3 regions of the Selenomonas sp. oral taxon 137 str. F0430 genome follow, and region 2 is predicted to be linked to each of the others. Evidence: riboswitches for the same ligand, from Rfam matches in the RefSeq annotation. Region 2 holds a riboswitch; each other region holds the start of a gene.
What was found. Region 2 has a riboswitch for cobalamin ahead of HMPREF9162_RS01600 (autotransporter outer membrane beta-barrel domain-containing protein). Riboswitches for the same ligand answer to the same signal wherever they lie in the genome.
Positions count from the first base shown of each region.

Region 1: linked by a shared signal. The riboswitch ahead of HMPREF9162_RS11145 (TonB-dependent siderophore receptor) and the one ahead of HMPREF9162_RS01600 (autotransporter outer membrane beta-barrel domain-containing protein) in region 2 are both predicted to bind cobalamin.
Region 3: linked by a shared signal. The riboswitch ahead of nikB (nickel ABC transporter permease) and the one ahead of HMPREF9162_RS01600 (autotransporter outer membrane beta-barrel domain-containing protein) in region 2 are both predicted to bind cobalamin.

Region 1 is NZ_AENV01000015.1:183,016-193,743, reverse strand. It holds gene HMPREF9162_RS11160 (SLC13 family permease) at 1-121, opposite strand, end outside; gene HMPREF9162_RS11155 (DUF4153 domain-containing protein) at 533-2,188, shown strand; cobalamin riboswitch at 2,343-2,522, shown strand; gene HMPREF9162_RS11145 (TonB-dependent siderophore receptor) at 2,688-4,925, shown strand; gene HMPREF9162_RS11140 (ABC transporter substrate-binding protein) at 4,984-6,051, shown strand; gene HMPREF9162_RS12830 (hypothetical protein) at 6,137-6,280, opposite strand; gene HMPREF9162_RS11135 (iron ABC transporter permease) at 6,329-7,105, shown strand; gene HMPREF9162_RS11130 (ABC transporter ATP-binding protein) at 7,102-7,881, shown strand; gene HMPREF9162_RS11125 (ABC transporter substrate-binding protein) at 7,886-8,899, shown strand; gene HMPREF9162_RS11120 (TonB-dependent siderophore receptor) at 8,929-10,728, shown strand, end outside.
Region 2 is NZ_AENV01000005.1:43,545-54,272, forward strand. It holds gene HMPREF9162_RS01580 (hypothetical protein) at 723-1,358, shown strand; gene HMPREF9162_RS01585 (hypothetical protein) at 1,548-2,207, shown strand; gene HMPREF9162_RS01590 (DNA starvation/stationary phase protection protein) at 2,382-2,822, opposite strand; gene HMPREF9162_RS12855 (hypothetical protein) at 2,966-3,097, opposite strand; gene HMPREF9162_RS01595 (O-acetylhomoserine aminocarboxypropyltransferase/cysteine synthase family protein) at 3,331-4,620, shown strand; cobalamin riboswitch at 4,808-4,984, shown strand; gene HMPREF9162_RS01600 (autotransporter outer membrane beta-barrel domain-containing protein) at 5,184-7,769, shown strand; gene aepY (phosphonopyruvate decarboxylase) at 7,852-8,964, opposite strand; gene HMPREF9162_RS01610 (sulfatase-like hydrolase/transferase) at 9,136-10,728, opposite strand, start outside.
Region 3 is NZ_AENV01000009.1:43,624-54,351, reverse strand. It holds gene purM (phosphoribosylformylglycinamidine cyclo-ligase) at 1-1,037, shown strand, start outside; gene purN (phosphoribosylglycinamide formyltransferase) at 1,030-1,662, shown strand; gene HMPREF9162_RS07385 (IMP cyclohydrolase) at 1,659-2,252, shown strand; partial or broken gene purD (phosphoribosylamine--glycine ligase) at 2,262-3,445, shown strand; gene HMPREF9162_RS07375 (MATE family efflux transporter) at 3,713-5,068, shown strand; cobalamin riboswitch at 5,183-5,380, shown strand; gene nikB (nickel ABC transporter permease) at 5,530-6,474, shown strand; gene nikC (nickel transporter permease) at 6,471-7,283, shown strand; gene HMPREF9162_RS07360 (ABC transporter substrate-binding protein) at 7,378-8,925, shown strand; partial or broken gene HMPREF9162_RS12610 (ABC transporter ATP-binding protein) at 9,004-9,720, shown strand; gene HMPREF9162_RS12605 (ABC transporter ATP-binding protein) at 9,781-10,629, shown strand.

The sequences.
Region 1 (10,728 bases), on a different contig from region 2:
CGCCTAACAGTCCCAGCGAGATCGCCGCGCCCATCGCGGTAACGGCGAGCGGGATAATCTCAGTGGCGAAGAGAATCGCCGCCACCGCGAGAACCCCTAATGTCAGCATTGCTGCATCCATTGATTCATCTCCATTCATCAGTTCATAACTTTAGTTTCTGAAATATATTACAGAAACTTTCTTTGACGAAATTCTTAATTCTCTATCTCTTTTTCAAATCCTTCTTATTTTCCTTTGCAGCCGACATAATATTTTAGTATAAAAAACATAGTCTAAAACTATAATAAGAAAAAATTATTTATGGAACTTCAGGACGTGATATGGAAAAATCCCGGAAGCCCGAGCAACATTGAACTCCCTGCTAAGGCGTGATAAAAATCATTTATCTACTATAATATAATATATGTAATGAAAACTTTCGAAATGAAGCGAAAAAATTTTTATATGGTGTGAGATCCTATTGTTAAAAAAGGACGCCTGCGGAAGGAAAGACTGCGCGTGCAGAAGAATATATACAAGAGGAGGTGCAAGATGAGGGTCGAGAAGCTGTGGAAAAATCTGTGCCAAACCGTGCGTACGGGCGCGCGGCGGTTCCGCACCGCAGTGGCGGCGGATGTCGTGCTGCTCCTATGTCTTGGAGCATTTACCTATCGCGAAATATACGAGGCGGAGGCTTGGTATTTGGAAGAGGCCGGTTCCGCGGCGGCGGCCGCTGCAGTCGGCTGTATTTTTGCCGTCTCGCTGCACCTCTTTTTTGAGAGACGCGGCAAGGAACACCGACGTGTGGAGGCGATCCTTACAGCCGCCGTATGTGCCGCAGTCTTCATTCTTGTGCGGGGGCACAGCTGGACGGTGCCGTACATCCTGCTCCAAACCCTCGGCGCTGCGCTCTCCTTTGCGGCTTTTGGACTTTATTGTCTGGAGGGCGAAGAGGAGGGGCGCTCCGCTCCGCTTGTCATATTTTCTCTGTGCAAGGCTGCCGTTGTCGGCACACTCTTGACCGCATCGCTGAATATCTGCCTCATGGCATTTGATTCGCTGATCGTTTCAGTGCCGCCGAACTTGCTGACGCTGCTGTATTTCTTGATTGCGGAGGTCTCTTATATTTTTGCAGGGGGACAGGTCGCCCTTGCAGGTCTGCCCGTGTACGGGCAAAGAGCGGAGATGCCCGCACTTTTCCGCGTGCTGCTCGTGCGCATCCTTTGGCCTGCCTGTCTCATCCTGCTCGTTATTCTCTATCTCTACGTGGCGAAGATCATCTTCCTGTGGGAGATTCCCGTCGGCATGATGAATTGGTTTGCCTCACTGGCGCTCCTTGCCTTTGCCGTGTTTTTTGTCTGTTTTGCGGGGGATGAACGGCACCCCTTTTTGAAGTCCTTTCTGCACCGCGGGCTGCCGGTCTTTCTGCCGATTCTTGCAGTGCAGGCCGTGGCCGTATGCCAGCGGATCGCGCCGTATGGGCTTACCGCTCCTCGGTACGCATCCATCCTCTGCACGGCGTTCGGTATTTTCCTGCTCATATGTGCGTTCCGGCGCAGTTCTCCGCGCCCGGCGTTCCTTGTCCTGGCGGTCATGATCGCCGTGTCCGCGCTGACGCCGCTGAGCATCCTCGACATCCCGCTGCGTACGCAGGAGGCACGCCTTTGGAGCGTTCTTGAGGAAAACGATATGATAAGGGACGGCACTGTCGTGGGGAACCCTGCTCTTTCGCCGGAGGCGCAGGAAAAATTGCTGAGCGCCTCGGAGTACCTGACGGAGCGAGGTCAGACGGCGTTCCTCGAGACGCCGGGCATGAACGATACGCTCGCGGAATTGCGCCGCAGCTATGAGGGAGAAGACACTGTCGATTGGTTCCTTTTCACCCCGCCCGATCCTGCCTTCGTTCCGGTGGCCGGATGGCAGGAAGCCTATGTGTTTTCGGATACGCCTGTCAGGGACGGCGTGCTCGTTGTGGAAAAGGGGGCGGGCGCAGAGGAGCACTGCGATGTTTCGGCGTACGTCGCGGAGGCGTTGGCGTATGCGCGCGAACATCGTGCGGGAAACGGTGTAAACAGATTCACACGTGAGATGCAGATCGATTTGGATGACCGGAGCCGCCTTTGCCTGAGCGAACTGCGGATCATGGCGCGCGGCGCAGGAGAAGAGGGGGCGGCGGTGAATATGCAGGGCGTGCTTTTGAAGAGGTAGAACGTCTTCCGGAATGCCTGTGCTTCTGTGTGATGCAGATGCGGTCATTCCCGATCAGCAGGGAGGATGCCCCGGTCGTTGTGGAGTCCGCGGTTTTCGTGGTTGACAATAGGATTAGTATTCGTTATACTTCAATAAGTATTTATTCATTTTTAACTTCATAAGCAGGTTCGGTGCTCCTTGTGAAAAGGAGGTAACAGGGAAATCGGTGTGAAACCGATGCGGTCCCGCCGCCGTAATGCCGAGGATGCCCCACCATGTCACTGCGCGAGCGGGAAGACGGGGCGGACGATGACGCAGAGCCGGAAGACCTACCGAATCTCGTACGCCGGGAGCGGTGCCCTTTGTGTGCGGATGCACGACAGGGCGGCGCTGCCACTGCATTCTGCGATGGACAGAACGGCAGTGTTTTTTTAGTGCGTACGATGGAGGAAAGCAATGCATAGGGAAGAGGGCGCGGGGGGCGCTCAGGGGAACTTTGGAGGAGGAAAATATCATCATGACGAAACGACAGCTGGCACTTGCCGTCGCCATCGCGGCGATCGGTACGAATGCGGTGTGGATGAGCGGTGTATCTGCTGCAGAGAAGCAGGATGTCCACGGGGGGGGGACGGATGCCGTCGATACCTATGAACTCGATCCTGTCGATGTCGAAGGGGAGCGGAGCGAGGAGGCCAACAGTCTCACGAGCAGTACGGGCGGCACAGGCTTCCTCGGAACGAAGGACGTGATGGAGGTTCCCTTCACGCAGACGAACATCACGAACAAGGCGCTCGCGCAGTACGGGGATGCAGTTGAGCCGTTGACGAGCGCGCTGCTCATGTCGCCGTCCGTGCGCACGAGCAGCAGCACGATGTACAACGACTTCTCCATGCGCGGATTCCCGATGAACGCGTATCAGTTCAAGGTCAACGGCGTGCCGGGCATGTTCTCCCAGACGAATATGCCGTCGAACTTCGTGGACCGCATGGAGGTCATCTCGGGGCCTGTCATCGGCGTTCACGGCTCGACGAACTCGGAGTCCGCGGGCGGCTCGGTCAATCTCGTGACGAAACGCGCGGCGTACGGCAAGGAGCGCCTCACCTATACGCAGACGGTGAGCACGGGTGGAGCGCTCGGCGAGATTGTCGACATCGGCAGGCGGTTCGGCAAAAACGAGGCGTGGGGGCTGCGCATTAACGCGGAGAACATTCAGGGCAAGACGGCGGTCAAGGGCGAGAAGCTCACGACGCGCGACTTCTATATCAACCTCGACCATGCGGGGCGCCGCAGCACAACGAATCTCTTCATGGGCTACCGCTATACGAAGGACGAGGGCGGCCAGCGCTATTTCGATTTCAGCGGTACGGGGGCGAATCTCTATACGGGGAGTCGTCTGCCGTCGGCGCCGAGCGGCAAGCGCAACTACAGTTTCCCGGGGCAGCATATCGAGGTGAAGACGTGGACGGCCGTGCTCAATCACGAGCAGCAACTGAGCGATACGTGGAAGGCCTTCTTTAACGCCGGGTACAGCCGCAACTACGGCAGCGGCTACGTGATGACCTCCTCGAGCAAGCTCTTCATGCGCAATGAGGCGGGCGATTTCTATAATACGCTGTGGACGTATCCGTACGGCCTGCGCAACGCATATACGCAGCTCGGCGTGCGCGGGACGTTCCATGTCGGCGATGTCAAAAACGACGTCGTGCTGGCGCTCGACCGCGACTGGTACCATGCCTACTGGGGCTATGAACGGAACGGGGCGTATGGGAATGCCGTTCCGAGTTTCGGCAATATGTCGGGGAGCCTCAGCGGCGGCGTGCGCAGCGTGACGTGGAACTATGCGCCCGGCTCTGTCCGCGGGGCGATTAAGTCCGGCGTGACGACTTACTCGGGCGTATCGCTGACCGATACCGTCGAATATGGGAAAGCGACTGCCCTGCTGGGCATTCACCATCACAGCGTCAAGGCGACGTCCTATGCTGCAGACTCCGGCTATAATCGCGCGCGCAGCACGACGGTCAGCAGCAGCGCGAACTCCCCGACGTTCGGCATCGTCTACCGCCCGACGGATGACCTCAGCATCTATGCGAACCACTCTGAGAGCTTTGATAAGGGGAATGTCGTCGGCAGCGGCTTTATGAACACGGGCGCGATGCTTTCCCCTGCCAAGACCAAGCAGAACGAGATTGGCGTTAAGTACCGTCGGCGCGGCGTCCTCGCGGGGCTGAGCGTCTTCCAAATCGAACAGGACCGCACGATTGACGTGCGTTACACCGGCGACCCGAACCCCACGCGCGTCATGGAGGGCAAGAATAAATTCAAGGGCGTCGAACTGAGCGTCAGCGGCCAAATCGCGCCGAAGTGGACGCTGACGGGCGGCCTGATGCACCTGACGACGGAGCAGCAGACGAATACGGGCTATAACGGCAAGGCTGTGGCGGGCGTCGCGGACTGGAGCGGTATGCTCGCTGTCGAGTACGCGCCGGATGCGCAGCTAACGGCGTTTGCGCGCGCGATTTACTCCGGCTCCGCGCCGATTTACACGGGGGACGCGCGCAAGCTGAACGTGCCTTCGTATCTCACCTGCGACCTCGGCGTGACGTACAAGACGAAATTCGGCACCGTACCCGCGGCGCTCAGCCTCACGGCGTACAACCTCTTCGACAAGCACTACTGGATGTCGCGCCCGACCTATAACTTTGGGATTCAGGGCTATCCGCGCAGCCTCGTCCTGTCGATGACGATGGATATCTAAATGGAAAAACAGGGGATTCGCTGCGGGGGCGGCGGGTTCCCTTTTTTGTGAGGGGATTATGAAAAAATACAGCATCAACGCATTCTGCGCGCTCCTTCTCTGCGCGCTGCTCATGCTCGGCTGCGGCAAGGACGCGGCGCAGGACAGCGCGGGGCAGAGCGTCGATACGATTACCGTGACGGACAGCATCGGGCGCAGCGTGACCGTGCCGCATCCGCTGACGCGCGTCGTCGTCTCGAACGCCTACAACGCAGAGCTCATCAACGCCGTCGGCGCGCTCGATACCGTCGTCGGCGTCGACAACTACATCTTCAACGACGAGGCGGGATTCAAGGGGAAGTTCAAGCAGGAGCAGGTCATCGGGGCGAACCAGGGCAATCTGAACTATGAGAAGATTATCGAGCTCGCCCCGCAGGCGCTCATCCTGACGGGCAACGGCGGCTGGGAGGACGCGCAGGAAAAACTCGCCCCGTTCGGCATCGCGGTCATCGTCGTGGACGCCTACTACACGCGCGAGTTCCGGGACAACTGTGCGCTGATTGGGCAGCTCTTCGGCAAGGAAGCCGCAGCGCAGGAACTCTCGGATTTCTTTATGGAGAAACTAGACTACATCGAACGGCAGACCAAGGATGTGCCGAAGAAATCTCTTTATTTTGAGTACCGTACCGAGGGCAATACGACCGTGCCGGGGAACTATTTCTACGACATGGTAGAGTATTCGGGTGCACACAACATCTTCGGCGACGCGGCGAACCCGCAGGTGAACCCCGAGGCGGTCATTGAGCGCAATCCCGCCTACATCGTCAAGGTCTCCGAGCCGAAGGTGAACTCTTCGTACATCCCGCCGACACAGGAGGATCACGCGCGCATCCTGCACGAACTGGAGTCGCGCAAGGGCTGGGATACCATCGACGCGGTGAAAAATCAAAGGATTCTCCTTCTTTCGCACTATGTGCACGGCGGCGCCTCGAAACTCGTCGGCACCATGTACATCGCGAAGTTCCTCTATCCCGAGCAGCTCCCCGACCTTCATCCCGAGGATATCTTCAAGGTCTGGCTCGAGAAATATCAGCACCTGCCGTATGTCAGCGGGCACACCTATCCCGCGTTCCCGCTGAGTGAATAAGCCATGCTCGCACAGGCCTATCATGAAAAGAACCGGCGCAAGCGGCTGATGATTGCGGGGGCATCCTCGCGGTGCTCGCCGCTGCCTATGCATTCACGACCATCGGGATGCGGGAGATTCCGATGTCGCAAACGGTGTCCGCAATCGAGCAGTGGGCAGGCGGCACGGCGGGGAGCGGTGCGGATGCGGCGACGAATAAGATTATTCTGCTGCTGCGCCTGCCGCGCATCCTGCTCGCGATCGTCGCGGGGCGGGGCTTGCACTTGCGGGTGCGCTTATGCAGTCCATCACGCGCAACTATCTTGTCAGCCCCTTTACGCTCGGCATCTCTTCGGCGGCGGCGCTCGGCGCCTCTATCTGCATCGTATTTGCCGCAGGAACGGCGATGGACACGGATCTCGGCATCATCCTCTCCGCGTTCACGCTTTCCTGTGTGTGCGGCGCGCTTGTCTACGGCATTGCGCAGCGTGCAGGGCTCACACCGACGACGCTCGTACTCGTCGGCATCGCGCTGAACTACTTCTTCAGCGCGCTCACGGCGACGCTCGAGTTCTTTGCACAGGAGCATAAGCTCGCGGCGGTCATTCAGTGGACGTTCGGGTCGCTCCACCGCGCCTCGTGGGACTATGTTGTCATCGGCGCGCTGATTGTCGCTTTTGGCTTTGCCGTCGCGATGTTCTATTGCCTGCCGCTGAACGTCATGGCGACAAGTGACGACGAGACCGCCGTCAGCCTCGGCGTGAATCCCGCACGTCTGCGGACGATCGTGGGGCTCGCGGCAGTCCTTATGACGGCGGCGATCATCAGCTTTACGGGGGTCATCGGATTCGTTGGGCTCATCGCACCGCACATGGCGCGGTTTCTCATCGGGACGGATCACCGCTTCTATCTGCCCTTTACCTGCGTGCTCGGCGCGGCGCTCCTCCTCGTTTCGGACACGGTCGGGAAACTCATTCTCTACCCTGTGACCGTGCCCGTCGGCATCGTGATTTCCTTCTTCGGCGTGCCGCTCTTCATCCATCTCATCCTGCGCAGGGGAAAGGAGTTCGAATGAGTACGAAGGTGATCCTTGCGGCGGAGCATCTGACCTTCGGCTACAAGGCGGAAAGAAAAATCCTCGACGATGTGTCGCTTGAGCTCCGGGCGGGCGAGGTGCTCGGGCTCCTCGGCCCCAACGGCACGGGCAAGACGACGCTCCTGCGGTGCGTCGCGCGCCTCCTGCGGCCGCAGAGTGGGACAGTGCACATCTCAGGCGAAGATCTGTCGTCGCTCGGCGCAGGGGAGATTGCCAAACGCATCGCCTATGTGCCGCAGTACAACACGGCGTCCTTCGGCATGACGGCGCTGCAGGCCGTACTCATGGGGCGGCTGCCCTACGCGGGACACCGCTATACGGCGCGGGACGAAGAGATTGCATTCGAGGTGATGCGGCGCATGGAGCTCGAACCGTTCGCTCTGCGCAACATCAAGGAGATGAGCGGCGGCGAGCGCCAGCGCGTCTTTATCGCGCGGGCGCTGGCGCAGGAAACGCGCGTCATCATCCTTGACGAGCCGACCGCGAGCCTCGACCTCTACAATCAGCTCTTCATCCTGCAGCTCATCACGGAGATTGCAAAGCGGGAGGGCATCGCCATCCTCCTCACCATCCACGACCTCAACCTCGCCTCGCTCTTTTGCGACCGTCTGCTCATGCTGCGGGACGCGCGCGTATTCGCGTGCGGGGCGGCGCAGGACGTGCTGACCGAGGAGAATATCGCCGCGATGTACGGCGTCCGGACGTGTGTCAGCGTCGAAGACGGATACAAGCATGTGCGGCTCTTGAGGCCGTGACCGCATGGCAAAGGAGAAGATGATGGAGGGATTGCTCCGCAGAGGGAGCCTGCTGCTCGGCGCGCTGCTGCTCCTATTGGCGATGGGATGCGGGAAAACCGCGCCCGAGCAGGCATCGGGCTATACGGTGACGGACGCGCAGGGGCGCGCGGTCGCATTCGAAGAAAAGCCCGTGCGGATTCTGAACTACGGTTTATGGCTGGATGATATCGTGCTCGGGATGCTCCCGCCGGAGCGCCTCGTCGGCATCGACCATATGGCGGACGACCCGAACAGCTCCAACATCGTCGATATCGCCGAGGGCATCGCGGAGAAAATCAATCACCCGTCCGCCGAGCGCGTGCTCGCCCTGCATCCCGACGTCGTGTTCCTCGACGCCGACATCGACGCGGGACCCGCGCAGACGCTGCCCGAGCTTGGCATCCGCGTCGTCGCCTGCAGGAAACCACATAACGCCGAGGAGCTGCACGCGGCCGTCCGGCTCGTTGCCGCCGCGCTCGGCGAGGAGGAAAAGGGCGCGGCGCTCATTGGGCTCTTCGATGCGGAGCGGGAGGCGCTTGCCGGGAGGCTCAGAGAGGTGCCGCAGGAGGCGCGTAAGACGGTCGTCGTCATCTCTATGTCGCCGACCTACGGCAGCCGCGGAGGCCTCTTTGACGAGCTGTGCAGCATGGCGGGCGTCACGAACGGCGCGGCGGAAATCGGGCTCACAGCGGGACAGGCGCTCACGAAGGAGCACATCGTCGCGGTGAATCCGGATGTCCTCATCGTGCCCGTCTGGAACGACCACGGCAGCTACGACATCGAGAAGTTCAACCGGGAATACCTCGGCGACCCTGCGCTCCAAACGGTGCGGGCGATTCGTGACCGCCGGATTGCGCGCCCGCACGAGGGCTACATCTACAACGCCTCGCAGGATATGATTTTCGGCGCGCAGGACATCGCGCACGCGGCGTACGGCGACATCGTCCCGCTGCCCGTGCACCGCCATCTCTCGGTGGTTGAGGGGCTCGCGCGCTGAATATGTGTATGAGAAAGGGAAGAATCAGGATGACAACAAAGAAACGGATGCTTGGCGTCTGCGCACTCGCGGGGCTGCTGCCCGTGACGGCGCACGCGGCAGAACCGGCGGCGCGCGAGGACGCGCCGGATATCGTACAGACGGCGGATGTCAACGTCACGGCGCAGGGCTATGAAAAGCCCACGCTTGATACGCCCGCAGACGCAGCCGTCTACACGGCGGAGGAACTAAAGAAGACGGGCGCGCACGACGTGATTTCCGCACTGAAATACAAGAACGGCGTCCACTTTACCCAGATGGGACCCGACAATCAGAGCTGGATTACGGGGAATGCGGGCGTCAATCTGCGCGGCATCGAGAATGGGACGCTCGTGCTCATCGACGGGATTCCCGCGTCTTTTAACAACGTCAGCCATCTCGACATGCTGACGCTCGACACGGTCGAGCGCGTCGAGGTCGTCAGGGGCGGCGGCTCCGTGCTCTACGGCTCCGAGGCGTTCGGCGGCGTCGTCAACGTCATCACGAAGAGCGCGTACAAGAACGCGGCGCGGATTGCCGCGGGCGACCGCGGGCAGCGCGTCTATGCCGCGACGTTTGACCTCGGCCCCGTCGGGCTCGCCCTCAGTCAAACACGGTACGGCGAGACGGGGATTTTGTCAACCGTACAGGCGAAGACAAAGATCAACGGGATACCGACCCCGTTTGTGTATGGATTTGGCGCAAGCCGCAAGGATCACGTTCACTTGACATATAAGATCAACGAGCGAACGCGATTTTCTTACATGTATAATGGGAAAAATCACTCCATTCAGTCCCGCGACGAGGCAGGAAATCTACTCCAATTGTTTAGCTACGATGACGACGAGCATTTTGCAAGTGTGAACTATCATGACTCGAATGGGTGGACGGCAGACGCGTTCTATAACGTCCGCTCGATTTCAAATCCCGACCACTTCGTCGTTAATCCTTCCGTTGTGGAGTGGGAGAAGAGTATACATCGGCATTTCGGCACGGATATCAAGAAAGTCTGGAAAAACGATGTGAGTACGACGCTTGTCGGGCTCTCGGTCAAGCGGCAGACGTATGTCGATCAGAATCAAAAATATGTTACTTGGCGCGACAGCTCAAGTGCGCTCAGACCCTATGCGAAGTTCGGCCCCTACGCGATGAACGAATACTCGCTGCTCGCCTCGTATGACCGCGACCTCAGCCCCGTCACGGCAGCGATTCTCAGCATGCGGCAGGATTGGGTGAAGTCGACGGCAGGGGACTACCGGGCATTCCTGCCGCAGGTGCAGGTGACGACGCGGCTTGGCAGGGACAGCGCCGCCTATGCGAGCGTCGGAAAGTTCTTCCGTATGCCGAACTTCCGCAACCTCTACTATGCGAGCGCGGTGATGCGGCCGAACCCGAACCTCAAGCCGGAATCCGGCTGGAACTATGAGGCGGGGTATAAGTACGATGCGGGCAAACGGCGCTTTACGGCAGCGATCTTCCACATCAATGTCAGCGATCAGATCGTCGGGGTCAAGGACGGTGCAGTCACGTATCAGACAAATGCCGCGTCGTACCGCAATACGGGCGTCGAACTCTCGTATGCCGAGGAAAGGGACGCGCACTTCGGCTGGAACGTAGGCGTTACGGTCGGCAATCCCGAGCGCAAGTACAAGGAGGGGCAGCCGTGGCAGCGTGCGCTCGGCCGCTACCAGCTGACGGCGGGCGTGAACTATGAGAACCGCGCCCTCACGGCGGCGCTGAACCTCAGCTATTGGGGCGATCGCGGCTATAACGGGACGCGGAACGAACAGGTGACCTTCACGCACATCTCC
Region 2 (10,728 bases):
GCGATCTTGGCGCATAACTGTGTCACTGCGAAAAATACGGCGGTCGACGTAGGCTTTGTCTACGCCTTCCCTTGTATTTTTCTCGTTCCTTGTTCTGCATCCAAGCTTGCACGTCACTTACTTTACGATAAATAAGGCGGGATTTTCGCGCCTAACTTTGTCATATCGTCGAGCACTTCGGTTGACGCAGCTTTTTACTACGCCTGCCCTCGTGCTCTCCTCATTCCTCGTTATGCATCGAAACTTCCGCGTCACTTACGTTTCGATTTGGAGTACGATCTCGGCGCATAGCGTCGTCATTACATCGTGGGAAAACTCACAACTTATGCGTGCCCCTACAAAGGCGGCTTGGATCGCAGCTGCTTCTTACGACGCAGCTGACGCCCTCCCGCATACGCCGGTCTCTATCGCAAGGTGAGGGGGTATTCGCCGTCGCGGAGCTTTTACCCCATAGGGACGGCGTGCTCCGTTCATTTCTTTTAGATGCAATGTCACCGCGCCGCGGTACTGCCCGGCGCATGATCGACCGCCGGGCGGTGCGGCGCAGTACCTTGGTATTTCGTCTAAAGCGCGTACGCCGTTTGCGCAGCGACAAGAATATGCCCACGAACCGGAGAAAACATATCCGCCTCGTTTGCGACGCCGCAAGAAAGATAGCCTGAGCTGCGACCTTGCCGATACGTCATGCCGCCATAAACTTACAGCATGAAAGGAGCCCTCCCATGAACTGCCGTCTCTATCGCATCATTATCCTATGCGTGCTCCTCTCTCTCCTTTTGACCGCCCCGGTTGCCGCGGCGTCCGTGCCGCAGGTCGCGCGTCTCTCCCTCGTCACGGAAAATGCGTGGGATCTCGATCAAGATACGATCGATATGCTTGACGACATGGTCGCCGATGCTCTGCACATGCCGTTTGGCGGACTCATGGGGTGGGTGCAGGACGTGGACGAGCACGATTTGTTCGCCGCCTACAATGCCGCTGTGGAGATGAAACGCACGACGAGGGATACCCCTGATTATCCCGCGATCGTTCGTATGGTCGCGGACGTCACGGATGCCGATCTCGCCGTGCTCCCTATCCTCACATATTACGACGAAGAAATCTATCACGGGTGGGATTTCTCCGCGGATGATTACCTCGTCAGCCGCGCAAGCGTGCGGCTCCTCGTTTATGACCGCCAAAAAGATGAGCTCGTCGATCGCCGCATCACGCGTACGTTCCGCGACGAATATGCCGTGCGCGGCAGGGCGCATGAGCTCGCCCGCGACGCCATGCACGCCGCACTTGCCGAGGTTCGGCTCAAGGAGCGCGTCAGGGATCTGCGCGAAGCTGCACGCAGCGGCAGGTACCCGTATTAAATCAATCGGCGATTCCTTATAAAACAGTGGGCGGGAATCCATTTTCCATATCCTATATTTGGGGATTTTGAGGGCTGTAATGTCCGGGATTAAGTCGATAAAAATAAATTCGAATAAATAAATATAAAAAGGAATAAAATATAATAAATAAATCAATAAATATATGATGGACGTTTAGGAGGGGCTATTGTGCGGCACATTCATTTCCTCACGATCTTCTTTGCAGTTCTTATGAGTACATCCGCTGCATTTGCCGCACCGCTGATCGCAGTCGATCGCGGGGATGGGGTGCTTGTCGAAAAAGAAAGCGGAAAAATCATTGGAAAAATCAACCCGGGCAATCCTACAGGACAGATTATACGCGTCGATGCGGGGAACTATGCGGTCGGCTTTGTCTCATCGCTCCTCTTTGAGCCTGTAGAAAAGAAAGATGTCCCCGTCCCCGCATACAACCGTGACGCAATGGAACGCGTGACGACCTTCCTCACCACGGGGCGTAAAGATCCCTTACGTCTCTTTATTTCCTGCACAGAGATGAAGGAAGAGTTCTACAATCGTGTTATGCGCGGTGCGGAAACGGAGTACATTGACACGCGGCTGGAGAAGGCTTCGCGGGATGCCGGCAAAACGATGCCCCGGCGTGTCGATTTTCCCACAGTCGGCGACGGGAGCCGGCTTTACACGGTCACGGATATGATGAATGGGATAAAGATGCATACGGATATTCTCTATATCGTCAAGGCTCCCGTGATATGGGCGGTGGAATTTGACTATCCGGAGGATGTGTCGGGGCTCCGGGAGCGTGTGCGGGAAGCGTTGGAAGACGTTAATGTTTGGACAACCGAGTGACAAGGAAGGAATAAAACCGAAAGGATACAGTGGATTGGAAAAGGACGGCTGACGTATGCTTTAAGTTATTTATATTATCAAGACCGGAAGTCCCTTGCATACAAAAAGAGACCTGCAGCACATACGTGCAGCAGGTCTCTTTTCTATGCAATTTTACCCATGAACTATGTTGATTTACGCAAGCATCGAGCGGAGGAACCAGATCTGCTTTGCGTAGTTCGCGATGTGATCCTCCATGAGGTTCGCGACGCCGAACACATCGTCCTTGTCCGCGAGGGCACGCACTGCGGCAGCCTGGTCACGGAGCGTCTCGAGGTCGGCAAGCGTGATCTCGAGCGCCTTCTTCTGATCGACTTTTCCATCCGGCAGCTCGCTGATACTTGCACGCTCGAGGTAGCCCTTGAGGCTTGCAACCGGCTGCTCGCCGCACATCTTCAGAATCTCGGCGGCCTCGTCGAGGACGTCTGCGAATGAATCGTAGAGCGACTCGAGGTATTCGTGTACTGCTTTGAACTGCGAGCCGACCACGTTCCAGTGGAGGTTGTGCAGCTTGATGTAGCCGACGCCGATGTTGGCGATATAAGCATTGACGGATTTCGTAAGTTCCTTGTTCATAATAAAATCTCCTTTTCTCAATAATAGAATATATGCAGATACATTCATATCTGTTTTCTATCTCGTTACATGTGTCATTATACCCGTCTATCTACTATTTGTCAATAGTAATTATTAAATAGAGAATGATTTTTACTTCGCCGCTATGCGAGGTACGCCCCAAGTCTCTGATGAATGGATGCTGCGGCGGGGGAACACTGCCGGATGGGGTAAATCGTCGGTTTACTGTGCTGTATCTTGCTCGAAATCCGCACTGCAAAGATTCCTTTTGCCATAATTTACGGTTTGCTTCCCATGCGCCTTGCGTGCCGCCCGGGCGTCCGCTGCAGCGATTTTTAAGCCCTGCTTTTTTCGCAAGGTGGATGCCCAGACGGCGATATAAACCCCGCATACATAAAGCCTGCGGCACCTCTGTTTTTCATATTGACAACAGTATATTGCAGGAGTATAATATAACATATCTATTAAGTATGAAATTAAGCTCTGACAAGGAAAGGGGTACCCCCTCATGAGTGACAAGAAGTACCGTTTCGAAACGCTCCAAGTCCGCGCCGGCCAGGAGCAGCCGGATCCCGTCACGGACGCGCGCGCTGTTCCGATCTATCAGACGACCTCCTATGTGTTCCGCGATGCGCAGCATGCGGCGGATCGGTTCGCCCTGCGCGATCCCGGCAACATCTACGGGCGGCTCATGAACCCCACGCAGGATGTCTTCGAAAAACGCATCGCGGCGCTCGAGGGCGGTGCGGCGGCGCTCGCCTTCGCGTCGGGCGCGGCGGCGGTCACCGCGACGATCCAGGGGCTCGCCCATGCGGGCGATCACATCGTCTCCCAGCAGACCATCTACGGCGGCTCGTTCAACCTCCTGAAGCACACGGTCAAGGAGTGGGGCATCGACGTCACCTTTGTCGATCCGAAAGGCGGCGCGGCGGCGTATGAGGCGGCGATCCGTCCGAATACGAAATGCGTCTACATCGAGACCGTCGGCAATCCGAACGCCGATCTCGTCGACATCGAGGCGATCGCCGAGATCGCGCATAAGAATGGCATCCCCGTCGTCATCGACAACACGTTCGCGACGCCGTACCTCCTGCGCCCCATCGAGCACGGCGCGGATATCGTTGTGCATTCGGCGACAAAGTTCATCGGCGGACACGGCGCGGCGCTCGGCGGCGTCATCGTCGACAGCGGCAGGTTCGACTGGAAGGCGTCGGGACGGTTCCCGCACATCACCGAGCCGAACGCGAGCTACCACGGGCTGAGCTTTGCCGATGCGCTCGGCGCGATCGCCTTCATCGTCTACCTCCGCGCGCTCATTCTGCGCGACACGGGCGCGACCATCTCGCCGACGCACGCATTCCACTTCATCCACGGCCTCGAGACGCTCTCCCTGCGCGTGGAGCGTCACACGGAGAACGCGTTGAAGCTCGTCGACTTCCTCAGCAAACACCCGAAGGTCACGAAGGTCAACCACCCCGCGCTGCCCTTGCATCCGGATCATGCCCTCTACGAGCGGTACTTCCCGCACGGCGGCATCTCCATCTTTACCTTTGACATCAAGGGGGGACAAGAGGAGGCGTACCGCTTCATCGATAAACTCGAGCTGTTCTCCATCCTCGCGAACGTCGCGGATGTGAAGTCGCTCGTCATCCACCCCGCGACCACGACGCACTCGCAGATGAGCGCGGAGGAGCTCGCGGCATCCGGCATCAACGCCGGCACCGTGCGGCTCTCCGTCGGCATCGAGCACATCGACGACCTCCTCGCCGACGTCAGCGCGGCGCTCGACGCTGTGTGAGGCATTCGGTTCGCCACTGAATTATGTGAAGTAAATATTTAATCCCCCTGCATTTAATGTAGGGGGAATTTTTTATACTTATGATAAATTGAGGTTGTGAATGATATTCATGATTTTTTCAATAAAATATTGTCCCATATATTGATTCTATTGTAAAATGATGATATAATGTCGCCTGAAATTCACAAAACTACACAGACGAACAGGTTCCGTAAGGATTCATAGGGAAGTCGGTGCAAATCCGACACGGTCCCGCCGCTGTATCAAGGAGTGCGGCTGCATATGGTCACTGGAGATTTTCCGGGAAGACGCAGCCGCGCGATGATTTGGAGTCAGAAGACCTGCCTGTTCCAAGGTCACCGTTACCACCTGCGAGCGACAGGGAGGAGATTCATATACGGCTGTATTGCCGTTCCATTCATATGCTTCTGCCTCTTTTGGCAGAGGCTTTTTTTGTACCGCTCGCCGGGGATACGTTCGGAGAGGAGGAAAACGCAGAATATTAACAAGAATGCATGTGCATTTTTTCACAGAGTATTGATTGTTCGGGAGGAAGAAAAAACGTGAAATTCGAAAAAAGAGAGCTGAGACTTACGGCACTGGTACTTATGGCGCTGATGGGGGTTAGTGCGTGCGGAACGGCGTCGGCGGAGGAGCAGACAGGAACCACGTTCACTAAGGGACAAATTGACGGGAAACCCGCATATAAATTTTCAAGTGATTTTGCAAAATTCAACGTCTGGGATGGCGCAACAAAGAGCTACACATTTACAAAAGACAGCACGATAAATACGAAATCCATCACAGGAAATAGCGCAGATGTCAATGTCAATGCACCCGGCGTGACGCTTACGCTCAATTCAAAGGAGAACCTTGGCATTCAGAGTTATAAGGGGCGCGGCTATAAGGCGGATCCCAATTACTATAACGGACTTCATGACGTCACGATTACGGCGAAGAAAGTCATTGTCAATGTTGACCGTACCTCACATACAAATGCGGACGATTCCTACGGGATCATCTCCGGCTCTTCCGACGCGAAAACTGTGCGCGTGAACGGCGATGTGGACGTTAATATCTCGAGCAATTTTTTGAAAGCGCCGGACGGCTCCGGCGACCGTGATCCCGCTGTGACCTGCGGCATCGGCACACTGAACCATGGTCATGTTTACATTGACGGAAATGCGAAAATTCGCGTCAAGGTGCCGACACAGCAGAGTCTCGGCAGCCATGGCGAGAACTTCCTCTCCCACTACTATGTCAGCGGTATTTCCGCGATGCTCAATTATGATGGAGATACACAGGGCGGCAATATCACGGTGACGGGTGACGTTGACGTCGAATCCGACGGCAGTGGCGTCCGTGCGGGAACGCGTTCCACGGTAACGATTGGCGGCGGCGGCAGAATCAAAATCAATAAGGAGCATAATCTTCCCCATTTTGCGATCAATGCCGAGGAAGCAACTGTCAATATGAATGTAAAGCTCGACAAGGACGGCAACGTCGTCGGCGCAGGCAGCCGCAAGACGGAGATCTACGGCAACATTGGGCTCATTGACAGAGAGGGAACGGCTACTACATTCGGCAATACGCTGACGCGGATCAATGTGGGACTGACGACCGCCGACTCCATATTTACGGGCATTGTGCTGGATAATTACAAAGAGCAAGGGAAAAACGAGCCGGACAAGAAGGCAATTCGTGAAGCGACGGGGCTTAACCTGTATCTGCAAAACGGTGCGAAATGGGTGAACGAAGAGTGGGGCGCGATGATTCCCACGCGTGCGGGGTTCAGCGGCAGTAAGCTACGCTCGCTCCATGGCGGTGTGGATGCCGACCATGCGGGCAGGATCTTCCAAAAGGATGCGCGCTCCATCACGATCAACCACTATGATGGATTTACCAATGTCTACTATGATCGCACGGCGCCGGATGCCACGACGCTTGTCGGCGGAGATTTTGTCGTTAAAAATGCCGCCGCAGGCAGCGGCGTCACTCTGCGCACCTCCGGCAACGGGCTCGACACATCGAAATATAAAGAAGCGCTCGAATCGCTCGCACATAAATTCTACTACGAAGGATATAAGAGCGGCGAGAAGAACATCACGGGCAAGGCGGAGATCGCCGAAGGCGCGATTACGCCATGGGCACGGCGCATGTTGTCCTATGACGACGCAACGGGACAGGCGATGCTCGGCGCAGCGGTTCCGGATGAAAACCGCATCACTTACGGGCCAAAAGAAACACTCATCATGAGCAGCGCAAAATCCGCGATGGCAGCTTCTGCAATGGCATTCCGCGCGGAAGCCAACGACCTCATGAAGCGCATGGGCGATCTGCGCCTATCGCCGGAGCAGACGGGGACATGGGTACGTTTTTACCGCGGCAAGACCGGCAGCGATAAGGACAATACGAACTTCCATATGAACTATCATACGGTGCAGGTCGGTCATGACCTGCAGGTATCTCCGCAGTGGCGTGTCGGTCTTGCGGCAAGCTATATGAAGGGCAGCGCTGGATTTGCAAACGGCAGCGGCAAGAGCAAAGAGGGCAACCTCGGCATCTATGGCACGTGGACGGGAAAAAGCGGCGACTATGTTGATCTCATCGCAAAGGTCGGCAGACTCGGCACGGAATACAGCGTTTATAATACGAGCGGAGACATCGTGCGCGGCGACTGCCATACATGGGCGGAAACGCTCTCTGCGGAGTATGGAAAACGTATCAAGTACAAGGGCGGCAGCTTTATCGAGCCGCAGGCCGAGCTGATCTACACACATCTGAACGGTGTCGACTATAAGGCAAGCCTCAACGGCGCGGCGAACGCCCTCAGTATCCGGCAGGGCGCGATGAACAGTCTCATCGGCCGCATCGGCATCGGCGTCGGGCAGGAGACGGCACGCAGTACGGTGTTCGCAAAGCTCTCGCTCTATCATGAGTTCTCCGGGGACATGAAGACAACGTTCTCGGACAGCGTCAATACCAACCGTGCATCGCAGGAGTTCAAGGATACCTGGGTCGGCGCACAGATCGGCGGGACGCTGAAGCTCAGTGATAAGTGCAGTGTCTACGGTGATTTTGAAAAAACCTTCGGCGGCGATATCAAGACCGACTGGCGCGTGGATGCCGGCATCCGCTGGGGATTCTAACCGCGGATTAGCTATCTTCAATAAAAATAACAGGGCGACAGCACGAATAAAGTGCTGTCGCCCTGTTATTGTATATACGGTATCAGTGCAGTGTCTGCATTAGTGCCGCTTTATTTTCTGCGGGCGTCGTTGTAGGGCGTCCGAGATCGCTGCGTGATCCGATGGCGATGCGCACCTCAAGGAAGGTGAGTTTCCTGTGTTCCCGGATATCCTGCAGCGCACGGCGGAGCGAGCCGGGATCATCGGCACTGCGGACGCGCCGGTAGCCGACGGCTTCGGCGATGTGGAGGAAGTTCATTGAGTCTGCGACTGTCGGCGCGCCGCCGACGGATTCGTGTGCCTCATTGTTGAGGAGGATGTGGACAAGATTCTCAGGCGCGATGGCGCCAATGGTCGCCATTGCCCCCATATGCATCAGCGCCGCGCCGTCGCCGTCGATACAGATGACGCGCCGCTGCGGGCGGTGAAGGGCGAGGCCGAGGGCAATGGCGCTTGCATGTCCCATCGAGCCGATGGTGAGGAAGTCACGGGCATGACCCTCGCCGCGCGCCTCACGCAGCTCGAAGAGCTCGCGTCCCGTCTTGCCCGTTGTCGCGACGATAACGGCGTCTTCTGCAGCATTGAGGATTTCGGCGACGGCATCTTCACGGCGCATGGGAAAGAGGTTTTCATATTTCTGCTTTGGATACGTGAGCGCGCCTTCGCGGACAAGGAATGCTGCCTGTCCGCCCGCCGCGAGATGAGGGCGTACCTCTTCCATCATGCGCGCAAGCTCTGCGGGCGTCGTCTCCCGCGTGAGGATGCGTGTCGTTACACCCATCGTATCGAGGAGCGGCTCGGTGAGCCGCCCCTGCAGGAGATGCTGCGGCTCGTCGTGCAGTCCAGGCTCACCGCGCCAGCCGATGACGAAGATGCACGGGATGCCGTAGACCGCGCGGTCGAGGAGCGAGAGCAGGGGATTGACGATGTTCCCCAGCCCGCTGTTCTGGAGGTAAACGACAGGCGTTTTTCCCGTCGCGAGATGATAGCCCGCCGCGAGCGCCGCAGCGTTTCCCTCGTTCGCAGCGATCACGTGGGATGCATTATTGCTGCCGTAGGTCTCTACGAGGTAATCGACAAGCGGCCGGAGCTTTGAGTCCGGCACGCCGGCGAAGAAATCTGCACCGAGGATGTTGACAAAATCTTTGACGTCCATGGTTGATGTCCCTTTCTATATGAGGAGTGATGCAGGGGGGGGGGAAGTTGCCGGAGCCGCTTGGCATTTGCCATGCGAAAACAGAGGGGCTTAATTGCTGCGGAAAACGACGCGCGGTACGAAGGATAACGGCGCAACGACGGTGACACCGCTATGCGCGAAAATCCCGCGTCACGTCTTCTTCATTGAGGGAAAAAGCTCTCCATTACTCGCAAATCCCTCCACAAACGCCCGCGCACGCGGGTAGAAGAACGCGCGCAGCTCCGCGCTGTCCGCCTCGTACCCGTCCTCCCATTCATGCCCGCGCGGGTAGATGCCCGTACGCGCGATGCGAAAATCCACCGTGCCGTCCTCGTCCGCCGTGTCCTGCGTCTCGAGACGAAACGCGTGCGTCTTTGACCGCACGGCGAGCTTGAACGTCTGCCCGGGGAAGGTCAGCGCGCTGTATACGACGTCGCGTTCCCGCCCGCCGAACACCGCGGGCAGATTCCCGTCGACGTCCTCCGGCACAGGGAACCCACAGAGGTGTCCGAGCGTGGGGTAAATATCGACAATGCTTGTCAGCTCATCGACAATACCGCACGCGGGCACACCCGCGCCGCGCATCATCCATATCGCGCTTGTCTGCACCTCGCGTGCGAGATCAAAACGGGTGCACACATCTGCCGCACCAAAGCAGGGCAGTCCATGATCGCTGTAGAGGTTGACGATATATTCGTCCTCATCATAGCGGTCGGCGATGTACGCGAGCAGGCTGCCGATCGTGCGGTCTACATTCCTCAGGCTTGCCCAAAATTCCTCTTGGTAGACCTTCGTCGGAAGCAGGCGAACGCTCGCGGTGCGCCCTTTGCCCGGGGTAAGCCTGCGCTCTTTGAGAGAGAGCCGCGCCTCGACGGTGGGGTCAAACTTAAAGTCCTTGCCGTCCCATGGGTGGACGTCCATCACATGCAGCAGGAGGAATTGATCCACCTCCTCGAGCGCCTCGATCTGGCGGATCGTGCGATCGACGCCCTCGTAGGAAGCGCCTTTCCATGACGCGGAGACGATGCGGTCGTAGCCGCGCATCACGCCGTTGTAGACGCCGAATCCGCTCGCCATCGGGGCTGCGCAGTAGTAGCCGAGCTCCTTCATCTGCTCCGAGAGCGTCCGTATATCGAGCGGCAGCTCGTGGCTGTCCTTTTCGTTAAAGATATGGATGCGCTGCGGATAGCGTCCCGTCTCGATGGCGGGGAGCGCGGGGAGTGTGTGCTCGGACGTAGAGAAATTCTGATCAAAGATGACGCCGCGCGAGAAGAACTCCGCGATGCGCGGCATACACGCCGGGAATCGCGTGCGCGCCGCCGCCCATGAAAGCCCGTCCACGAGGATGTTCAGCACGAGTTTTTTGCGGTGCGGATCGTGCCCGAGGTGGATGGGCGTGCCGACGGCGAACGTCTCGCTTGCGGTGAGCGTCGCACTCTCGCTCAGGCGATAATTGCTGAATGCCCATTTGCCGAGGAGAATGTCCTCCGCATCCGAGCCGGTCTCGATACGGCACTCCTGCAGGGAGTGTGTGCCTGCAATCGGCAGAATGATCTCTCGCCCCTCCGGCACCTCGATATGAACGGTATTGATTGCTTCGTGTGCCTTTTGAAAATCAAAGACGAAGTCGTGGTGCCCGTAGAGTGCAAAGAGATTGTCGTGACGATACTGTTCGATCAGCGCGCCCTTTTCCGAGAGAAAACATTTTTCTGCATAGCATCCGACATAGAAACGGTCGCTGCC
Region 3 (10,728 bases), on a different contig from region 2:
CCTACCGCGACGCGGGCGTCGACATCGATGCGGGCAACGAGTCCGTTTCGCTCATCAAGGAGAGCGTGCGCGCGACCTATCGTCCCGAGGTGCTCGGTGATCTCGGTGGATTCGGCGGTCTGTTTGCGCTGAATACGAAGAACTATCGCGAACCGGTGCTTGTCTCGGGGACGGACGGCGTTGGGACGAAGCTGCGCCTTGCGTTCATGCTCGACCGGCACGATACGATCGGACAGGACGCCGTGGCGATGTGCGTCAACGACATCCTCGTGCAGGGCGCGGAGCCGCTCTTTTTCCTCGACTATCTCGCTGTCGGCAAGCTCCTTCCGCGTCAGGTGGCGGACGTGGTTGCGGGCGTTGCGCGCGCCTGCAAGGAATCCGGCTGTGCGCTCATCGGCGGAGAGACGGCGGAGATGGCGGGCTTTTATCCTGCGGGAGAATATGACATCGCGGGATTCTCCGTCGGTGTCGTCGAGCGGTCGCAGCTCATCACGAGTGCGCGCGTCCGGGCGGGGGACGTCCTGCTCGGACTGCCCTCTTCGGGCGTGCATTCGAACGGATACTCGCTTGTGCGGAAAATCTGTTTTGAACGCAAGGGCTTCAAGGGCGACGAATACATTGAGGAGCTTGGCAAATCCATCGGTGAGGAGCTGCTGACGCCGACGCGTCTTTACCCGCGTGTCTGCCTGCCGCTGATTCGTTCGTTCGACATCCACGGCATGGTGCATATCACGGGAGGTGGGTTCTACGAGAACATCCCGCGTGCCCTGCCGGAGACGATGGGCGCAGAGATCGACGGCGCGGCGTGGGAGATGCCTGCCGTTTTCCGCCTGCTGCAGGAGTGGGGCAACGTGGATTGGGCGGAGATGTATCGCACGTTCAATATGGGCATCGGCATGGTACTGATTGCGTCGGAGGACGAGGCGGCGCGCATCATTGCACATCTCACGGCGGAGGGGGAGACTGTCTATCGCATCGGGCGTGTCACCGAGGGCGCACACGAGGTTGTGATCAAGGGCGGTGTATTCGATGCCTAACGAGCGAATCGGCGTGCTTTGCTCGGGGCGCGGCTCAAACCTCGCCGCCATCATGGAGGCGATTGAACGCGGGGACATTCGCGCCGAGATCGCCGTCGTCATCGCGGATCGGGCGGATGCCTATGCGCTCGAGCGCGCGCGGGAAAAGGGGATTCCCGCCGTCGCTGTCGTCCGCAAAGAACATTTTGATATGGAGGCGTTTGAGGGCGCGCTTCTCAACGAGCTGTATGCGCATCGCGTGACGCTCGTTGTGCTCGCCGGCTTTATGCGCATCCTATCACCCACGTTCGTGTACGCCTTCCGCGGGCGTATTCTCAACATTCACCCTGCGCTTTTGCCAAGCTTTCCGGGAGCGCACGCACATCGCGACGTGCTCGCGTACGGCGCGAAGGTCAGCGGATGCACCGTACATTTTGTAGACGAGGGGACGGATACGGGACCCATTATTTTGCAGGCGGCGGTTCCCGTCATGGAGGGGGATACGGAGGAGACGCTTGCCGCACGCGTGCTGGAGCAGGAGCATCGCATCTTTCCAGAGGCGATACGGCTCTATGCCGAGGGGCGGCTGCAAACGGTCGGGCGAACGGTACATATTTTGCCCGCAGATGAAGGAGGAGCATCATGAAGATAAAACGTGCCCTGATCAGCGTATCCGATAAAACCGGCGTCGTCGAATTTGCACGCGCACTGCACGCGGCGGGCGTTGAAATCGTCTCCACGGGGGGGACGATGAAGGCGCTGCGCGAGGCGGGCATCCCCGTCGTCTACGTCAGCGATGTGACGGGATTCCCCGAGATCATGGATGGACGCGTCAAAACGCTTCATCCGCTCATTCACGGCGGCATTCTCGCCGTACGCGGCAACAGCGCGCACGAAAAGGCGCTGCGCGAGCTGAAGATCACGCCGATCGATCTCGTCGCGGTGAACCTCTATCCCTTTAAGGAGACCGTCGCACAGCCGAACGTCACGCTCGCCGAAGCGGTCGAGCAGATCGACATCGGCGGCCCCGCGATGATACGCGCGGCGGCGAAGAATTTCAAATTTGTCACGGTCGTGACGAACCCCGCGCGCTACGGCGAAATTGCGGAGAAGATCCAAAAGGACGGCGCAGTGGACGGCATGACGCGGATGCGGCTCGCACACGAAGCGTTTGCACACACGGCGGACTACGACGCCGCCATCAACGCGTATTTGGCACAGCAGCTAGAAAAATGAGGAACGAACGTGAATATACTCATCATCGGTTCGGGCGGGCGTGAGCACGCGCTCTGTTGGAAACTCGCCGACAGCATCGACGACGGATATATCTATGCGATTCCCGGAAATCCGGGGATGGCGGAGTCGCCGGACATCTCCATCAATGATAACGCCCCCATTGTGGATTTTGCCAAGGGAGCAAAGATCGATCTCGTCGTTGTCGGCCCCGAGGTTCCGCTCATGAACGGTCTGGTCGACGATCTGACGGCGGCAGGCATCCGCGCCTTCGGCCCTACGGCGGCGGCGGCACAGATCGAGGGATCGAAGTCCTTTGCCAAGAATCTCATGAAGAAATACGGCATCCCGACGGCACGCTATGAGGTGTTCACCGAGGCGGAGCCCGCACGCGTCTATATTCGCGAGACGGGCGCGCCGACTGTCATCAAGGCGGACGGACTTGCGGCGGGCAAGGGCGTCGTTGTCGCCATGACCGAGCAGGAAGCGCTCGATGCGATCGATCGCATCATGGAGGACGGTTCGTTTGGTGCGGCGGGAAGCAGCGTCGTCATCGAGGAGTTCATGGAGGGGGAGGAAGCGTCTCTGCTCGCCTTCACCGATGGAAAGGTGATCCGTCCCATGATCAGCGCGCAGGATCATAAGCGTGCCTTTGACGGCGACAAAGGTCCCAATACGGGCGGTATGGGGACATATGCACCCGCGCCTGTGATGACGCCCGAGATGACGGCACGCGCGGTTGAGGAAATTCTCAAACCGACGATCGCGGCGATGGCAAAGGAAGGTTGCCCCTATCGCGGCTGCCTTTATGCGGGGCTCATGATTACGTCCGAAGGGCCGAAGGTCGTGGAGTTCAACGCGCGGTTCGGCGACCCCGAGACGCAAGTCGTGCTGCCGCTCCTCGACGGGAACCTCGCCGAGATCATGTGCGCCTGCTGCGAGGGGCGGCTCGCCGACGTGCCGATTGCGTGGAAGGACGGTGCGGCGGTCTGCGTTGTGCTCGCCGCGGGCGGTTACCCCGGGAAGTATGAAAAGGGGCATGAGATTCACGGCATCGCGGACGCCGAGGATACGGGCGCATTGGTATTCCACGCCGGGACTGCCGAGCGGAAGGGAAAATCGTCACGAACGGCGGACGCGTGCTCGGCGTCGTCGGCAGGGGGGCGGACATTTCCTCCGCCGTACGCACGGCGTACGCGGCGGCAGAAAAAATTTCCTTTGAGGGCATGTACTATCGGAAAGACATCGCGCATCGCGCGCTGCATCGGTAAATTATATACGAAAAAGACTGCGGCATATACGCTGAAACGTATGATGCCACAGTCTTTTTTTCGGGGCAGTCATATAATCGTTCTCCTTTTTACAAATAAAATAATCATATGAACATAAATATATATTGACAGTAAATATCAGTTATGATAATCTAATCTGCGTTACTGTGAGGTTTTCTCGGGGGGGATAACATGGTCACGTCGTATGACAAGATCTATCTGCGTGTGGGGATTCCTGCGGCGCTTGAGGGCGTCTTTATGATCCTCCTGAGCAATGCGGATATCATCATGGTCGGTTCGCTTGGCACGGCTGCAATTGCGGCGGTCAGTATTTTTACTCAGCCTCGTATGGTGCTCCTCACCGTGGCACGTTCCGTTGCCGCCGCCGTCACTCTGCTCATTGCGGAGCGGTTTGGCAGACAACAGAGCGACAGCTACGGCGATGTGATGAAAAAGACCTTGTCACTCGTCGTTGTCGTTCTCGGCATCGCGCATATTGTCTTTTTTATCTATATCGAGGACATCCTCCTATGGATGGGCGCACAGGAAAACTATATCGCTGACGCAGTGCTTTATGCATCGTGGACGCTGCCCGCTGTCTTTATCACATCGCTCTCGGCGACGATGCAGGCGGTTATGCTTGGGCGCGGCGAGTCTATGACCGTGCTCTCCATCAATCTGCAGGGGAACGTGCTGAACGTCATCCTCAACGCGTTTCTCATCTATGGCATCGGGCCTTTTCCCACCCTCGGGGTGCTCGGCGCCGCCATCGGTACGATTGGCAGCTCTATTTGGTCGTTTCTCCTCAGCGTGCGCGTTCTCTTCCGCTGGGGCATCTTTGGACAGGGGAGCTATCTGCCGACGCGCGATTATTTCCGTGAGTTCCTCGGCGTATTTGGCGGCATCTTCAGCGAGCAGGGATTTGAGCGCATCGGTATGGTCGTCTATACGCGCATGGTCGCCGAGCTTGGGACGATTCCATATGCCGTGCACGCCATCGCGATGAATTTCTGCGACTTTTACTACAGCTTCGGCGGAGGGCTTGGCAAAGCGAGCACCGTGCTCGCAGGACATAACCGTGACGATGAAAAGCGGGATGCATGGCGGCGTTTCGTATGGATCGGCATTACATGGGGCTTTTTCTTCTCGACGGTCGCGTTCCTGCTGACCTTCGTGTTCCGCGAGGAGATCTTCAGTATCTATTCGAGCGATCCGGAGTTGCTTGCACTCGGCAGCATAATTCTCATCTATGTCGCGGCGGTCAGTTTCCCGGAGGCGCATCAGATGATCTGCGCGGGCATCCTGCGCGCGAGCGGAAAGACCACGCAGGTCGCAGCGTATTCCTTTGTCAGCATCACGTTCCTGCGCCCCATCATCACCTATGTGTTCCTGCACGAAATGAATATGGGACTTGCAGGGGCGTGGCTCTCCCTCGCACTTGATCAGACGATACGCGCGCTCTGCGCTACATTCCTCCTGCGCGGTGTATACCGAGCGAAATATGCGCCGAATGTCCTTGTTGCTTCGATAAACAATAATAACTTATGATTATTCTGGACGAATCTCTTGACAAATCTGTCGTATGTAGATATACTACGCCTATAATCCTATAAAACTGCATAAAACGTTGCAAGTGTCGGAGAGATGTTTTCGTATCAGGGGGATATGAAAATATATGCAGGTCTCCGAGCGATGAGAGGAAAACGGGTGCAATGCCCGTGCTGTCCCGCAGCCGTATGTAGGGAATGTTCTTCCACAGGCGCAGAGCCTGTGCCTGTAAAGTCACTGGTGACAACCGGGAAGGCGGAAGAACGTGAGGATCTACAAGCCGGAAAGCCTGCTTGCAATAGGATTCATTGATGGACTCACGAGAGATGGGGAGATGGATGCACGGTTTGTGGTACCCGTATGGGTATTTATGACCTTGTTTTTGTGCGTTCGACCGCCTGTCTTTTCAGAGACAGGCGGTTTTTATGTGAAGAAGGCAAAGGGAAAAAGGAGATGGAGACTTGACTGCCAAATTTTTGCTGACGCGTTTGGGGCAGATGCTTCTAACGTTGCTCGGCGTGACGTTCCTGACGTTCAGCCTGACATTTCTCGCGCCGGGCGACCCGGTGGACGCGATTCTCGAGACAGGCGATACGATCGTCTCGCAGGAGACGATCGAGCAGACGCGCCATGAGCTGGGGCTGGATCTGCCGTTCCATGAGCAGTATATCCGTTGGCTGAACGGCGTGCTGCACGGGGATATGGGGAAGAGCTATTCGGCGAAGATCCCCGTTGTGGATAAACTCGCTCAGGCGCTGCCCGGTACGCTCGTGCTTGCGGGCACCGCGCTCGTGATGATGCTCGTCATTTCCGTGCCGTGCGGGATTCTCGCCGCCGTGTATCGGAACCGCTGGCCGGACTATCTGATTCGAGGAATTACGTTTCTGGGCGTTTCGATGCCGAGTTTTTGGGTCGGACTTATTCTTCTCTTTGTCTTTGGTCTGAAACTGGGGCTGTTCCCGATTGCGGGCGGCGAAGTGACGCCGGATCGGATGGTCTTGCCTGCGCTCACGATCGCGATTCTCCTGTCGTCGAAGTATACGCGTCAAGTGCGTACGGCGATTCTTGAGGAGCTGGGACAGGACTACGTCGTTGGCGCGCGTGCACGCGGGCTCTCGACGCAGCGCATCCTGTGGCGCCATGTGCTCCCAAATGCGTGCCTGCCGCTCATCACGCTGCTCGGTCTTGCGGTCGGCTGGCTGCTCGGCGGCGTGGCAGTCATCGAGATCGTCTTCTCGTGGCCGGGCATGGGGCGTCTTGCCGTGCGTGCGATCGAGATGCGCGACTATCCGCTGCTCGAAGGCTTCGTGTTGTGGATCGCCGTCCTCTATATGCTGGTCAACTTTATTGTGGATATTTCCTACACCTATCTTGACCCGCGCTTGAAGAAGGGGGCGAAAGCATGAGCAAGGATGCCAAAATTCTGCGCAGATACTCGATTATGGCGGGTATCATCTTTTTGGTCGCGCTCCTCGTTCCGTTCATTTTGACGGAGGATCCGTATGCGTCCGTGATGCAAAATGCATTCCTGCCGCCGTCCGCCGAGCATTGGTTCGGCACGGATAAACTCGGGCGTGATCTCTTCACTCGTGTCATCTACGGTGCCCGTATCTCCATCTTTATGGCGCTCACGGTCGTCATCCTCATCGCGGGTGTCGGCTCGCTGATCGGTGTCGTCTCCGGCTACGTCGGGGGCAAGGTGGATACGGTCATCATGCGACTGGCCGACATGTTCCTTGCGTTCCCGGGCATCGTGCTTGCGATCGCGATTGCCGGTATGATGGGCGGGAGCATCGTCAACGCGATTCTCGCGCTCGTTGCGGTCGGCTGGACGAAGTACGCGCGCCTCGCGCGCTCTGTAGCGCTCAAGATACGGCAGCAGGACTATATATCCGCCGCGATCACGAGCGGTACGCGTCCGCGCGATATGCTTATCCGCCATGTCGTGCCGAATATCATCCCCATCGTGCTCGTCACGGCGGCGATGGACATCGGCGCGATGATGATGGAGCTTGCGGGACTCTCCTTCCTTGGATTCGGTGCACAGCCGCCGACGCCGGAGTGGGGGCTCATGCTGAACGAGGGGCGTCAGTCTCTCCAGACGGCGCCGTGGCTCATGATGTTCCCGGGCGCAGCGATCGTCATTGTCGTCGCCGTGTTCAACCTGTGGGGCGATGCGCTCCGCGACTATTTGGATCCGCGCAAGGCGAACTAAGCCTTTTGGGATAAAGGGACGGATGCGGAAGGGTCGCATCCGCCGGATGTTTGGGGTTATGTAAGGAGGTTTTTCTGTGAAAAAATGGAAAAAAATGCTCACGGCGGCGCTCGCTGTGTGCGTGTCGGCGGCGGTCTTGACGGGCTGCGGCGGCGGAGATAAGGCGGCGGACACGAAGACGCTGAAGATCGGTGTGACGAACTTCGCGGACTCGCTTGATCCGACGGAGAATTTCTTCGGCTGGGTCGTCATGCGCTACGGCATCGGTGAGGCACTCGTCAAGTTCGACGAGAAGATGAATCCGTCGCCGTGGCTCGCGGAGAGCTGGCAGGTCAGCGACGATAAACTGACATGGACGTTCAAGATCCGCGACGGCGTGAAGTTCTCGAACGGAAAAGAGCTCACGGCAGAAGCAGTCAAGTCGTCCATCGAGCGCTCGTTCGCGAAGAACAATCGCGCGCAGACATTCTTCAAGTACACGGAGATGAAGGCGGACGGCCAGAACCTCATCATCAAGACGGAGAAGCCGACGCCAAGTATGCCGGGCTTCCTCGCGGATCCGCTTTTCCTTATTGTCGACACGTCGAGCGAGGGCGAGCGTGACTTTGCAAAGCAGGGTCCCATTGGTACGGGACCGTATGTCTGCGAATCCTTCGTGAAGGAAAAAGCAGTCATGAAGAAGAACCCGAACTACTGGGGCGGCGAAGTACCGTACGAGACGGTAGAGATCCCGTCCATCGATGATCCGAATACGCGCGCGATGGCGCTCCAGTCCGGTGAAGTCGACATGGCGGTCAACATTGCGGCGGGCGACATGGGGCTCTTCAACGATACGTCGAAGTTCCATATCGATCGTATTGCATCGCTCCGCACGGTGCTTGCGCGCATCAATGAGAAGGGGATTCTCGGCGATCCGAAGGTACGTGCGGCGTTCATCTCCATGACGGATCGCAAGTCCTATAACGAGGTCATCCTCAAGGGCACGTTCATCCCGGGCAAGGCTCCCGTGCCGCCCTCTCTCGACTATGGCTTTGATCAGCTCGTTGATCCGAACGCCTACAATGTCGATCGTGCAAATCAGCTCCTCGACGAAGCGGGCTGGAAGGACACGAACGGCGACGGCATCCGCGATAAGGACGGCAAGCCGCTGAGCGTCGACTTCATTGTCTACAACAGCCGCGCCGAGCTCCCAATCTATGCCGAGGCCGTGCAGGCGGACGCGAAGAAGGTCGGCATTGATGTGAAGATCAAGACGGTGGACTACAACCTCCTCGACAAGATTGGCATCAACGGCGAATATGACCTCCTGATCTCGAACACGACGACAGCGAATACGGGTGACCCGGAGAGCTATCTCAGACAGTATTGGTATACCAATACGAACGGTGACAATCCGCAGAACGGCTCCGGCTACAGCAACCCCGAATACGATGCGAAGTACAACGCACTTGCGGTTGAGTTTGATCCGGCAAAGCGCCGTCAGCTTATGATCGACATGCAGCAAATTCTGCTCAATGATGCGGCAGCGCTCTTCCTCGGCTACCCCGAGACGAACATCATCAGCTCCACGAAGATCACGGGTGCCATCATGCATCCCGCAGACTACTACTGGCTGACGAGCGCGATTAAACCGGCAAAGTAAACTTTTAGGATAAACGAGCGGGAGCGTCGGGGAATGTCCCCGGCGTTTCCTGCGTCATGAAGGGAAGGAGAAGCGCGGATGCAGATAGAGGTGAAAAACCTTTGCGTCGCTTATGAAGGCACGGAGATGGTGCATGATGTGAGCTTTTCGCTCGGCGAAGGCGAAGTGCTCTCCATTGTCGGTGAAAGCGGCAGCGGCAAAACGACCGTGATTCGCGCCATGATCGGCTGTCTGCCGAGCGTCGGCAAGGTCACGGGCGGACAGATTCTGTTCGATGGGAAGGATATGACGCAGGCGAGTGACGCGGACTGGCGCAAGGTCAGCGGCGGCACGGCGGCAATGATCTTTCAGGACAGCGGCAGTATGCTTGATCCGATTCAGACCATCGGACAACAGTTCGTCGAATACATTCAGACACATGAGGACGTGGGGACGAAGGAGGCAGCGGAGCGCGCGCAGGATATGCTCGCGCGGATGCACCTCAACAACCCTGCGAATGTGATGAAGAGCTATCCGTTCGAGCTGTCCGGCGGTATGCGTCAGCGTGTCGGCGTTGCGATGGCGATGTTTTTCAGCCCCGCGCTGCTTCTTGCCGACGAGCCGACCTCGGCGCTCGATGTGACGACGCAGGCACAGGTCGTTAATGAGCTGATGGATATTTGCCGCAAAGACGGCACGTCCATCGTCATGGTGACACACAACCTCGGTGTTGCTGCCTATATGTCGGATCAGATCATGGTCATGCGCTATGGCAAGGTCTTGGAACACGGCACGGCGGAAGAGGTTATCGAACACGCGCAGAGCGACTATACGAAGGAGCTCTTGCTCGCCGTACCGCAGATTGGGGGGAAAGCTATGCAGCCGGAGCGTGAGGAAATCCTGCGCATCGAACACATCACGAAGCGCTTTCCCATCGCAGGCGGAAAGGTTCTGACCGCCTGCGACAATGTGACGTTCCCCGTCTACAAAGGGGAGCTGCTCGGCATCGTCGGAGAGAGCGGCTGCGGAAAGAGTACGCTCGTGCGTACACTGATGCAGCTGCACGCCCCGTCGGAAGGACAGATTTTCTTCCGCGGGCAGGAGATTACGGGACTCAAGGGCGAAGAGGCGCGCAATATGCGCCGCAACATCCAAATGGTGTTTCAGGATCCCAATACGGCGTTCAACCCGAAGATGAAGATCAAGGACATCATTTGCGAGCCTCTGCGGAACTTTGGTCTCCTCAAGGGCAGTGCGCGCGATAAGGCGGCGGAGTTGCTGCGTCTCGTCGATCTGCCCGAGGACTTTGCGGATCGCTATCCCGCGAACATGAGCGGCGGCCAGCGTCAGCGTGTCGGCATCGCCCGCGCCCTTGCGCTCGAGCCGGCGATTCTCGTCTGCGATGAGGCGACGAGTGCACTCGACGTCTCCGTGCAGGAGAAAATCGTCGAACTGCTCATCCGTATTCAGAAGGAGCGGGATCTCACGATCCTCTTCATCTGTCACGATCTTGCGCTCGTCTCCATGCTCTGCACGCGTGTTGTCGTTATGTATTTCGGCAAGGTTGTCGAAGAACTCGACGGCAAAGATCTCGCACATGCAAAGCATCCGTATACACAGAAACTTCTCAAATCTGTGTTCTCGCTGTTGCCAAAGGGAAAAGCACCGCGCATCGACCTCTCGGACGATATGCCGAGCCCTGAGGATCAGGAAGCCGCGGGCTAAATCAATTAACGAAAAAACGGGACTGCCGTTCCTCTGTATGACAGAGAGCGGCAGTCCCATTTTCGATTGTATGAGACTTTATATGAAGAGAAGAGGTAT